DNA from 3 places in the Parabacteroides sp. ASF519 genome. Region 3 is predicted to be linked to each of the others. Evidence: riboswitches for the same ligand, from Rfam matches in the RefSeq annotation. Region 3 holds a riboswitch; each other region holds the start of a gene.
The links. A riboswitch is a leader RNA that binds a small molecule or an ion and turns the genes downstream of it on or off. The one in region 3 is predicted to bind cobalamin.
Positions count from the first base shown of each region.

Region 1 (4,202 bases), 2.5 Mb from region 3:
GAAGATATTTCTTTGTCAGTTCGTAATATTTATTTCCTTCCAGATCCGGATAGTTTACCCAGGCTACCTTGTCGCAATTCTGAAGCCATTTAGCTACGGCCAGTGCATTTTTACAATGCTGCGGCATACGCAGATGCAATGTTTCCAGTCCGAGGTTCAGCAGGAAAGCATTTTGCGGAGACTGGATAGAACCCAGGTCACGCATCAACTGGCTGGTAGCCTTGGTGATATATGCCAGTTTCCCGAATGTCTTTGTGTAAGTCAGGCCATGATAGGAGTCATCCGGCTGGCAGAGGCCCGGGTATTTGTCTGCATGCGCTTCCCAGTCGAAGTTACCGCTGTCGACGATACAACCTCCTACGGCAGTCGCATGTCCGTCCATATATTTGGTCGTAGAATGCGTAACGATATCGGCACCCCATTCGAACGGGCGACAGTTGATCGGTGTGGCAAATGTATTGTCGACGATCAATGGTACGCCATGTTTGTGAGCGATACGGGCAAACTTTTCAATATCCAGTACCATCACTCCCGGATTGGAGATCGTTTCGCCGAACAATAATTTTGTATTCGGACGGAACGCCTTGCTGATCTCCTCTTCACTGGCATCCTGGTCGATGAATGTACATTCGATGCCCAGCTTTTTCAGGGTAACAGACAGCAGATTGTATGTTCCGCCATAAATACCGGTTGCACTTACGATATGGTCGCCGGCTTCGCAGATATTGAAACAGGCAAAGAAGTTGGCAGCCTGTCCCGATGAAGTCAGCATTGCTGCCACACCACCTTCCAAAGCGGCGATCTTGGATGCTACGGCATCGTTGGTCGGGTTTTGCAGACGAGTATAGAAATAACCACTCTCTTCCAGATCGAACAGTTTCGCCATTTGTTCGCTGGTCTCATACTTGAAGGTAGTACTCTGATAGATAGGCAGAACGCGAGGTTCTCCTTTTTTAGGCTGCCAGCCACCCTGCACACACAAAGTTGCCGGCTTGAATGAATTGCTCATATTATTAAATGTTTGCTATGTAATTATATTCTGCTGACAAAAGTAAAGAATAGTTCGTTCCATTAATACAAATCTATGATCATTTATAAAAAATAGGGTACTGTTTAAAAATAATCTTTACCTTTGCCTCCGGTTTTGGTGTCACAAATCCAGTTCTACGGAAAAGTGATGAAAAGGGAATCAGGTGAAAATCCTGAACAGACCCGCTGCTGTAAGCTCCGCCAAAGTCGTTGAACACAACTCAATCCACTGTTCGCAATGAATGGGAAGGACGTTCAATGACGGAGTAAGTCAGAAGACCTGCCAGAATCAGTAGTTTTAAGCTTTCGAGGAATAAGGCTGAAAAACATGTAAGTAAGGACTTGACTGTATTTGGTAGGGAGTTCCGGCTGTTCATGTGTTCCATTCTGTTTTGTCGAAAGCCTGTCGTTAATATATAATGTTTTTGATGGGATGAGAGGTTTCATACATGTATTTTTGTTGTTTATTTGTTTGTTTCCTGTAAGTCTGGCGGCGCAAGACAGGGTTACGCTGTCCGGAGAGGTGAGGGGAGAAGATGGTGCTCCGCTTCCTATGGTTACTGTTGCTATCGAAAATACGACGGCAGGGACATATACCGACGACCGGGGGCGCTATTCACTAAGTCTGAAACCCGGAAAGCATACTCTTATAATTACCTTGTTGGGTTATAATACAATAAAAACAATTCTCGATATCCGCAGGAACAAGACGCTCGATTTCGTTATGGAAGAAAATTCCGTAACCCTGAACACTGTTGAGGTGTATGGCAAATCGAAAACACAGAAGGTCAAGGAAGGTGCCCTGACCGTCAATGCGTTGGATATAAAACCACAGATCAGTTCCTTGAAGAACCTGAACGAAATGGTTAACCGGACAGTTGGCATCAAGATCAGGGAAGAAGGAGGGGTAGGTTCCGATTTTGACCTCTCCATTAACGGGCTGTCGGGTAATTCGGTGAGATATTTTATTGACGGTATGCCGCTGGATGCAAAAGGTAGCGGTATTTCACTGGCCAATTTGCCTGTAAATATTATTGACCGGGTCGAGATATATAAAGGAGTAGTTCCTGCCAGCCTGGGGGCCGATGCTTTGGGAGGAGCTATCAACATCATCACCAATCAAGACAAGAAAAATTATCTCGATGCCTCTTACGGCATCGGCTCGTTTCACACGCATCGGGCTGATCTGAATGGTCAGTTCGTAGAGCCGAAGACTGGATTGATCATGAAACCGACTGTCGGTGTCAATTACTCGAAAAATGATTATATGATGAAAGGTGTCGAGGTCTGGGATGCAGATAGCCGTAACTATATTGAAGTCAACCGCAAACGGTTCCATGATGATTATTTTTCCTTGCTGGGGCAACTTGAAGCCGGCTTTGTCGATAAGTCCTGGGCAGATGCTTTCTTTGTTTCCGGCTCTTATTCCAAAGTAGATAAGGAGTTGCAGACCGGTTCTATCCAGACTAAGGTCATCGGAGATGCAGAGCGTCGCGGCAGTGCTTGGAATATTTCAGCCCGTTATCAGAAGCGTTTTGATAAGATCAATACCAGTGCATCGTTATCCCATACCTGGGATCGCTCGCTGACTGTTGATACTGCCTATCGTATTTATAACTGGGACGGCGGTTTTACCCCGTCGTCCCGTAATGAGATCAACGGTCGCGGACGATCCATGCGTCATTATGACCGGCCTCTGACAATTTTCCGCGGAGGTGTTGATTATACTATCAACCGCCATCATTCCTTCAGCCTGAACTATTTACTCAACCGTACCGGAAACAATCGCCGCGACGATATTGATGAAACATTTGAACCGACCAATGATGTTTTAACCAAACATATCCTCGGGTTGACCTACAACCAGTCGTTTTTCGACGGAAGATGGGAGAGTACGTTATTTGTCAAGGATTATATCAACGCAACATCTGTCGAGCAGAATGATCTTTCATGGATAACAGGTTCGGATGAGGTTGACAGGAATGCGACTAAAAATTACTGGGGAGGCGGATTCGGCTGGCGTTTTATATGTTGGGAAGCGTTGTCTGCTAAAGCCTCTTTTGAACATAGTGTGCGGCTGCCTCTGTCTCGGGAGTTGCTTGGAAACGGAACGACTATCTATCCGAATCTCGCCCTTAATCCGGAAAGCAGTGACAATATTAACTTCGGCCTTTTTGGTAATTGGCATCCTGCTTCCGGTCATTCATTTTACTATGAGGCGAATGGATTTTTACGCTTTGTAGACGATTTCATCCAGGCAACGGTTTCTGAAAAAGAGGGGATGATGCAATATGAAAATATACCGGCGGTACATATCAAGGGAGCTGAAGGCGAAGTCCGATATAACTGGAAAAACAGCCTCCGGATAGTGGTCAATGCCAGTTACAATGAAGCCCGCGACCAGAAAAAGTACAAGACAGACGGTAAACCTTCGGCTACTTATAAAAACCGCGTACCCAATCGCCCCTGGTTTTATAGTAATGCGGATGTCAGTTATACATTTCATGATCTGGCCCAGAAGGACGACGATCTCCGTATCGGGTATTCCTGGCAATGGATACACTGGTTTTATCTTTCCTGGGAGGCTTATGGTGCTATCGAGAGTAAATCGCGTATCCCGACCCAGAATATATCGAATGTAAATGTGACCTATTCGTGGAATAAACAGCGTTACAATATATCGTTGGAATGTAGCAATCTATTTGACTCTACCGCTTATGACAATTACAAACTCCAGAAACCTGGACGTGCGTTTTTTGCCAAATTCAGATTATTCATTAATTAATAATTAAATATTCATACAAATGAAAAAGTTTCAGTTACTATTTTATGCATTCATTATGGCAATGGTTACATTGTCTTTCAATGCTTGTTCTAACGATGACGATCCTAAGCCGACCCCGGAACCTACTCCTGAGCCAAAGAACTATCACTTTGACATCTGGATTGCTCTGGATAAACATGGTGGCATGGGACGTGATGTTCAAACGCTGGTTAAAAGTATAGATTCTCTTACTGTTGGCTCAACTCCCATTGACTTTAAAGGAGATGGCACTGAGGTTCACTCGGTAATGTCTCTGGAAACCATTGTCAAAGGGAAATATTATTATCAGGTACCTGTATCAGGTGATCGTATATCAAAGTACATATTGTCTGATAATACCATCAAGAAT
Region 1 is NZ_AQFV02000006.1:1,910,787-1,914,988, forward strand. It holds gene C825_RS07410 (O-acetylhomoserine aminocarboxypropyltransferase/cysteine synthase family protein) at 1-1,009, opposite strand, end outside; cobalamin riboswitch at 1,129-1,331, shown strand; gene C825_RS07415 (TonB-dependent receptor) at 1,463-3,814, shown strand; gene C825_RS07420 (DUF4374 domain-containing protein) at 3,834-4,202, shown strand, end outside.
Region 1: it holds a riboswitch for cobalamin, as region 3 does, so the genes downstream of both, C825_RS07415 (TonB-dependent receptor) here and C825_RS17600 (sirohydrochlorin cobaltochelatase) in region 3, are expected to answer to the same signal.

Region 2 (4,202 bases), 1.6 Mb from region 3:
TCCAACCGCTCGACCTTCGCCGAAGGGAACAGGGAAGCTATTTCCTCCTCCACCTTCTCTGTCCCAAAACCCATCATCTTCAACTCCGTACTCTGGCATTCCGGACAATGAGGCGGTAACTGGATGGTATATCCGCAATAATGGCAAACCAATTGGTTATGATATTTATGATAGGTCAAGCTGACATCACAGTTCACACAATGAGGCACCCAGCCACAACTCTTACATTCGATCAGCGGGGCAAACCCACGCCTGTTCTGGAACAAGATAGCCTGTTCACCGCGTGCCAGGGACGCATTTACTTTCTCGACCAATAACGGGGAGAAAAGTGTATCCTTCATGATCTTTTTCCGCTTCAGTTCCTTTATATCGGCAGTTATAATCTCCGGCATCAGGCAGTCACCGTAACGGGTAACCAACTCTACCAGTCCATACTTACCAGTCGTTGCATTGAAATAAGAATCGATCGAAGGGGTAGCAGATCCCAGCAGCGTCTTTGCCCCATGCATTCCCGCCAGCACGATTGCAGCATTGCGGGCATGGTAACGAGGGGCCGGATCTTGCTGCTTATACGTATTTTCATGTTCCTCATCCACAATGATCAGTCCCAGGTCCTTGAATGGCAGGAAGAGAGAAGAACGTACACCCAGCACTACCATCGGTTCGTTCCCATGCAGGAGTTTGTTCCATACTTCCACACGCTCGTTATCCGAGAATTTCGAATGATATACCAAGAGCTTATTACCGAACAGTTTAGCCAGCCGTTCGGTGATCTGCGTCGTAATAGCTATTTCAGGAAGCATATATAGAACCTGCCGTCCCAGCTTCAGAACCTCGTCTATCAGCCGTACATAAATTTCCGTCTTACCGCTGGAAGTAACTCCGTGAAGCAGGCAAACATCTTTAGAAGTAAAGGTATCATGTATCTCGCTATACGCTTTCTCCTGTGCCGGACTAAGCGAACTGAGAGGTTGCAAACGGCATACCGGAACCTGCAAACGCCCCACTTCTTTTTCATAGCTTTCAAGGACTCCCCGTTTCAGCAACCCGTCCAATATCGTTGATGAACAACCGCTGCGTTCCAGTAATTCTTTTTTGGATACTTCCACGGTTAATGCCGGATTTAATGCGTGGCTCAGATCAAGGAAGCAAACCAGCAAAAGTTCCTGCTTCTTGGCCCGCTTAAAATCAGCAAAGGCTTCCTGCAAGCGTTCTTCGGTTGCATATTCCTGAGACAGACGGATAAATGTCTGCATCTTCGGAACAAACCCGCGTTTCATCTCTTCGCTGACCTCCACTGCCCCACGGGCCATCAGGGAAGCAACTACGGGAACGACATTGCGCAGGCCTGTTTTCTTTTCCAACTCCGAAACTGTTAACTTGAGCACTCCTTTAAAAGCATCCAGCACAGTCTGCTCATTAGGACGCAAAGGACCGTCTGCCTCAAAATCGGCATTATAAGTGACAGCCGTCTCGCTTTCCAGTTTCAGCCCGGAAGGTAAAGCCACTTTATAGACATCCCCCAGTTTACACATATAATAGGAGGCGATCCATTTCCAAAAGCGAAGTTGCGGCCTCCTTAGTACTGGGCTGGCATCCAGCAGGGCATAAATCTCCTTCGTCTCAAAGTCCGTATTCGGCCTGCGTTCATGTACTTCCATCACAATGGCAGTATAGTAACGTTTCTTGCCGAAATGAACAATGACCCGGCAACCGGGAGTTACGGCTGCCTCCAGATCCGTCGGAATACTATATGTATAGCTATTCTCCAACGGCAGGGGTAGTATGACATCTGCATATTTCATTTCCGAGGTCAAAAGTAACAAAAAAGGCCGGACTGTTAAAGCCCGGCCCCTCATATCTTCTGTCTGTTATCAGAACAAGATAGCGGCTGTCACCGACCATCCGCGGTTCTTGGCATTCAGATCATATTTTTCCGCACTGTAATTATCAGTCAGTCCCAGGCCATAGTTTATACCGACCTGCAAATGGCTGATCAGTTCCACACCTGCACCAAAATTAAGACCGGCACTAAAGTTTTTCGCTTTCACCTGTCCTACTACACTTCCGGGAATCTCCCAGAATTTATCGCCACCTACACGGAAACCGATATACGGACCGGCAGCCAGATATCCTTTAATGATAGGTAGTCCGAATTTCCATTTCAAATTCACCGGGACATCGATATAATCTGTTTTCACATTCGTGGAAGTTCCTGTCTCCGATTTCACATCCATCCCTTTCTGTGAATAGAGGATAGCCGCATCCAACCCTACTCCAATCAGAGGAATCGTTGTCTCGATCATCGGACCGATCTGGAAACCAGTCACATTATCCGCTTTCAGAATATCTGAATTCAAATGAACGGACGATATATTCAAACCACCTTTTACCCCAAACTTCAATTGGGATTTAGCGGGAACAGCAATAAATGCCATCAAAATAATCAAAACTAAACCTGTAACCTTTTTCATATTGCCTGTTGTTTTATAAATACTATCTGCAAATAAACATACTTTTCCAATAATAAACAAGTATTCCGTCTTAACTGTTCAGTCTTTGAAAAAGAAAAGCATGGACCACCGACGGAGCTCATCCCGTCAACCGAACCATGCTTCTTTTCCTAATTATTATGGCAAAATAATTAAAAACAGATCCTAAAAGGACAGCAAACTGGGAATGGAACAAGAATAGAAAGACATCAGATGTCTTGTTTTTCTCATCCGGCCTTTCCTCGAAGCCGTCGAAATAATATGCCTTGCAGGTCTTCTGACTTACTTCCGGATCAAGCGCCTTCCCATTCCCCTTACAGAACAGTGGCAAAAGTATGCCTGATACGTTATGAAGCTCACAGCAGCGGGACTGTCCGGGATTCACACCCGGTTCCCTTTTAATCCTTACCCGCGGATACAGGCTCGGAACAATGCATAGCGCAAATATAGAGATATTTTTACATCTTACGGTAGCAGATCCTATAAATTTTATTTATTATGTTTACGATATTCATCTATTGCGTCTTTTACCGGAGCTTTAATCAATTTTTGTTCACGAACAGCACGGGATTGATTGAAATAATCGTCCAATAACTGAATATCAAATTCATCTATCATCCGGTCTGCTGAAATCGAATCATGTTCACTGGTGATCATCACTGCCCCTATACGTCCGGGATCAGAGATAGAAACAAGATCACCGTACTTTCTTTTCAAAGCGGTCAATTTCTCCCAGTTATTATCGAGATGTACCAATTTACGGTCAAGGTTGACTGTAGCCACAGCATAATTATAATAGTTCGTACTTGAGGCGACCACCTCTCCCAATGGGTTACGTATCTCCGACGGAGCATTCAGAAAACCATAGGCACAAACAAAATAAGCCTGACAGGAATAAGCCCATTTGCTTTGTTCCAAACCTCCGTGATACATTGATGGAAACAAAATTATGTCCGGTTTTTGCTGAGCATACCGTTCCCTCAACTCATCAAAATTAAGATCGAAACAAACAGCACAAGCAACAGTCCCGAAATCACATAGCAGGAGTTCTGCTTCATCAGAAGGCATGATCTCATTCATTTCCTGGATAGTAGGAAAATTCTTATTATATATACCGGCTACTTTTCCACGTCGGTCAAGCAGTATACATGAATTCCACCAGCTTCCGTTTTCTTCCCTTTTGGTTCCAAAAGCAATATAACAGTGATTATCTTTTGCTACCGAAGCCAGGTAATCCTTTACCTGATCTTTCCTTACTTTATAATATTCAAACTGCTCTGCCGTAGTTAATCCGGAAGGACGATCGCATGCTTCCGTTAATAATATCAGATCCGGCTTATGTAATAACACTTTTGACAACTGCCTTTGCCAGTAATCGATCATCTGATCGACCATTTGCTGATAACTCATCTGATTATTTACGGAAACCGCAACCCCTCCACCTCCGATAGTGACTATTTTCACCGGATTCTTTGCCCGGGCTGCCAACACGACTGTAAAAACAGTTATAAAAATCAGGTAAACAGAATGTTTCATCTTCTTTCAGGTTATTTATGTTCCTCAATCACTGCAGGTGTACCGTCTAAGGAAAACAGAATTTTCCAACCGGCAACGGACGCCCCCAGTCTGCCATTTTCTTTAATCAATAGTGCCTCATCGGGTGTTATTTCCGGAGAACCGGCATCATCGACAAACAACACATGCAGGAAA
Region 2 is NZ_AQFV02000006.1:6,038,330-6,042,531, forward strand. It holds gene priA (replication restart helicase PriA) at 1-1,805, opposite strand, end outside; gene C825_RS24270 (porin family protein) at 1,875-2,474, opposite strand; cobalamin riboswitch at 2,743-2,941, opposite strand; gene C825_RS24275 (carbon-nitrogen hydrolase family protein) at 2,982-4,028, opposite strand; gene C825_RS24280 (heparinase II/III domain-containing protein) at 4,040-4,202, opposite strand, start outside.
Region 2: it holds a riboswitch for cobalamin, as region 3 does, so the genes downstream of both, C825_RS24270 (porin family protein) here and C825_RS17600 (sirohydrochlorin cobaltochelatase) in region 3, are expected to answer to the same signal.

Region 3 (4,202 bases):
GGTCTGTGAGTTGCCGATAAGGATGACAGTGAACATATCCACCTGTTCCGGGTCGAAGTCTGCCAGTGTGGTGATCGTCACTTCCTGTTCTTCGCGTCCTGCCTGGCGGACAAAGCCGACCGGTGTCTGCGGATCGCGTTCCTGTAGGAAAATTTCGATCAGGCGGTAGAGCTGCCAGTAGCGGCCTTCACTTTTGGGATTATAGATGGCGGTGATAAAGTCTGCCGAAGCGGCGGCTTTGATGCGTTTTTCTATCAGTTCCCACGGTGTCATCAGGTCGGAGAGGGAGATCACGCAGAAGTCGTGTCCTACCGGGGCACCCAACAGGGAGGCTGCCTTCTGGAAGGCACTGATTCCGGGTAAAGCTTCGATGCTGATGTCACTTCCTTTTTCGCGTTTCATCTCGTAGATAAGCGGGGCCATCCCATAGATGCCGGCATCGCCGGAGCTGATAACAGTTACTACTTTGCCTTCGGTCGCATAATTATATGCTTCTTCGGCACGTGCCTTCTCCCGTTTCATCCCTGAGTCGATACATATGGCTCCGGGACGGATTATCTTTTCAATGAACCGGAAGTAATATTTGTATCCCACGATAACGTCTGATTGCCGGATGGCAGATAACACTGCGGGAGTAATGTCTGATTCACTGCCGGGTCCGATACCGGCTACGATTATTTTACCTGTGCTCATTTATAGCTTTGAGTTATTGATTCTGATACATTCGGTTGTAATCATGCAGACACAAAGATAATCTATTTATTTCGTACCGGTAGACTTTTGACGGTTTTGTTCTTAAAAATACGTTTCCGGGCTTTGCGTTTGAGTTGCAGGTATTGCAGCCAGGAAAATACTCGTAGTAACACAACAAGTAAAATAACACCTGACAGAATATAACAGACTAAGGGAGTTGACATTCTCCCCTCAACAAAAGTATTATCCCCACCCTTACCAAGGGATAATAACACATACAATTTGGTCATCATAATTTAATAAGAATCTGTATTTTAACAATACAAAGGTAGCCTATGCTGCAGAAGGGGAATATATATAAAATCACATATAAAATATATAATCTGATATTCTTTCAGCTGTTTAGTTTCTTCTTTAATTCTTCGGGGGTAAGTCCGAATTGTGTTTTACAGAACTTATAGAAATGAGAATGTGAACTGAAATCGAAATCGTCGATTATACTTTTGAAATCTTCACCTTCTGTTGTCAGGCATTTTAAAATCCGTTTCGCCTTTTCATTCAGTAACCACTGGTAGGCAGGAATACCGAAGTTTTCTTTGAATTTGACCCGGAAGGAGTTTATCCCATATCCCATCAGATTGGCCAGTTCTTTGACATTCTTTACTTTCATATAATTTTCCGCTACCTGTTTTTCGAACTCAGACGGGTGATTGGCCAGCAGATAGAAAAAATGACCTAAATCTTTACTGGGGTAGACTGTTTTGAGAAGATAGAACAGTTCCTCTCTTTTGGCAAGATATAAGTTGTAATTCAAATAATTATTCTCCAGATACTGAATGAGAAGTTTTAAAAAGCTGTAGAGAGGTTCGATTATCTTTAGTTCTATCCATTCAAACGAGGATTCGGGTAATAGGTCATATTGAGCCCGGAAACGAAATAACTCATCGATAGTCAGACTATCGAAGGTGAACGCAAGAATTTGCGAACATGGAGTAATTTCATAGGTGTATTTTTCATGCCCTTTAAGAAAGAGCATATGCGGTTCGCCAATGGACTTCGTTTGAGTATGTGGAGAATATATTTTTACTGATCCGTCCAGTATGAAGAAAATCATATTATTATATAGGTAAGATTCAGTTAAATCTATTCCTTCGGGCTTTATGAGAAGATCAAAGCCTGCATGTAATGACTGACTGTTAGGTATTTCAGAAGGCGCGTTATTAATCGTACTTTTCATGTTTTTGTTTGGATTTAGTTGTTGTTTTACACTCCATGTGAATGTATATGCAAAAAAAATACAATGTTCCAGTTTGTTATGTATACAAAATATCATTTTATGTATATATTTTGATATAAATAAAAATGCAAGTAAAGATGGTAAATAATTAGTTGATAATAGATAAAATGTCTATTGTTATTGCTCCTTTAATAATGTAAAAGTTCTGGTTGTGTAAATTAGAATTTCAAGAATGTATTGATATAAAAAACCGGCCTTTCCCCGTATGAGGAAAGAGGCCGGTTTTCATTTGTGACTCTGTGACGGATAATGGGCGTTTGGTCCGTCAGTCTTTTTCAGCAGCGTATTGCTTCTTTTTATCCATGATATCGACTATTTTGTGTTTGGCCGCAAAACGGGCATGTTCGATGAAGATGTCCTGTATGTCGGGATTCTGTCCCAGACCTTCCATCAGGACGGATACTTCGTAACCGTTGTCTTCCAGCTCCTTTTTCCAGTCGCCTGCTATATCATTGTTGGCATGGTCGCCGGCAACGAACATGAAAGGCATGAGCATGACTTTCTTTACACCGCTGGCTTTGAGCTTGGCAAGCATCGTATCGAAAGTGGGATAACCTTCGATCGTTCCGACATGGAAGTTTTCATAGCCTTTTGCTTTCAGCATATAATCAGTCACTGTCTTCTGCAACATACCGTGTGTGCAAAAGACATACTCATTGAACAACCTACAAGAAAGGCTGTCAGCAGACATTTCTTTTTCATTGAAAGAGATTTGTTTTATGTTCATAATAGCCCTCCTGGCCCCGGGAGAACGGATTTGTCTGTCTGGCAGGTTTCCTGACTTGCCCGGAAAACGACCTTCCCATCCTTGTCACGGACAGTGGTGTAAGCATGTTTTCCTTTTATAGCGGGCTTCACAGTAGCAGGCACTATTCCGGATTCTCACCGGATTCCCTTTTATACGGCAACCGGAGGCTGGCGTATCACCAAAGCGGGACAAAGATAGAAATTTATTTAAAATAAGGGAGCTTTTATAATCTCTTAATTGAATCTCCCGCAACAACTTTCTCATGGATTGTGTTCCATTTACCACAATAAAATCGGACATGGAATATGTCTTACTATTAACGTCAAATAATTGTATATATGGAGTGGTTTGCTGATTTGCTCAAACACTATCCGGAACTGGCTATCTTTCTGACACTGGCTTTCGGTTTCTGGATAGGTAAATTTAAGATAGGTAAATTTTCTTTGGGAACAGTTACCAGCGTATTGCTGGTCGGTGTATTAATCGGACAATTGCATATCGATATCGGGGCACCCATTAAATCCGTATTCTTTCTTCTGTTCCTTTTTGCCGTGGGATATAGTGTTGGTCCGCAGTTCTTTCGCGGGCTAAAAAAGGAGGGACTTCCGCAGATGTTTTTTGCCGTACTGATGTGTTTGTTCTCTCTGTTTGTTCCCTTTTTGCTTGCCAAGCTGATGGGATACAATGCCGGAGAAGCGGCTGGATTGCTGGCTGGTTCGCAGACGATCTCTGCGGTGCTGGGAGTAGCGGAAGATACGATCAACCAGAGCGGGTTGAGTGCGGCAGACAAAACATCCATGATTAATGTGATGCCTGTAGCTTATGCTGTCTGTTATATTTTCGGTACGGCCGGTTCTGCCTGGCTGATGAGCGATGTGGCTCCCCGTTTGCTAGGCGGACTGCCTTCGGTAAAGAAGGCTTGTAAAGAGCTGGAAGCAAAGATGGGTACCGACGATGAGAGCGAGCAACCCGGTTTTATGCCGGCAGCACGTCCCATCACTTTCCGCGCTTATAAGATCAGTAATGACTGGTTCGGGGCAGGCAAGACCGTACAGGAGCTGGAAGATTATCTGGAAGGGCAGGGCCGTCGTCTGTTTGTAGAACGCGTACGAATCAATAATGTGGTATATGACGTGAAACCGGACCTGATGCTTCAGAAAGGGAACGAAGTCGTGTTGAGTGGTCGCCGTGAATTTGTGATCGGAGAAGAAGATTGGATCGGAGACGAAGTGAACGACCTTGAATTGCTGGACTTCCCGGCAGAGACATTGCCTGTACTGATCTCCTGTAAGAAGTTTTCGGGAATAACTGTAGCCGGTCTCCGCAGTGAAAAGGTGATGCACGGCGTCAGCATTAAAAGTATCAAACGTGCGGGTGTCAATATACCTGTGCTGGCTGCGACAAAGATTAATCCGGGCGATATGCTCGAACTGGTAGGTACCAAGATGGAGGTAAATGCTGCGG
Region 3 is NZ_AQFV02000006.1:4,432,547-4,436,748, reverse strand. It holds gene cobJ (precorrin-3B C(17)-methyltransferase) at 1-693, opposite strand, end outside; gene C825_RS17605 (AraC family transcriptional regulator) at 1,088-1,930, opposite strand; partial or broken gene C825_RS17600 (sirohydrochlorin cobaltochelatase) at 2,256-2,606, opposite strand; cobalamin riboswitch at 2,741-2,936, opposite strand; gene aspT (aspartate-alanine antiporter) at 3,077-4,202, shown strand, end outside.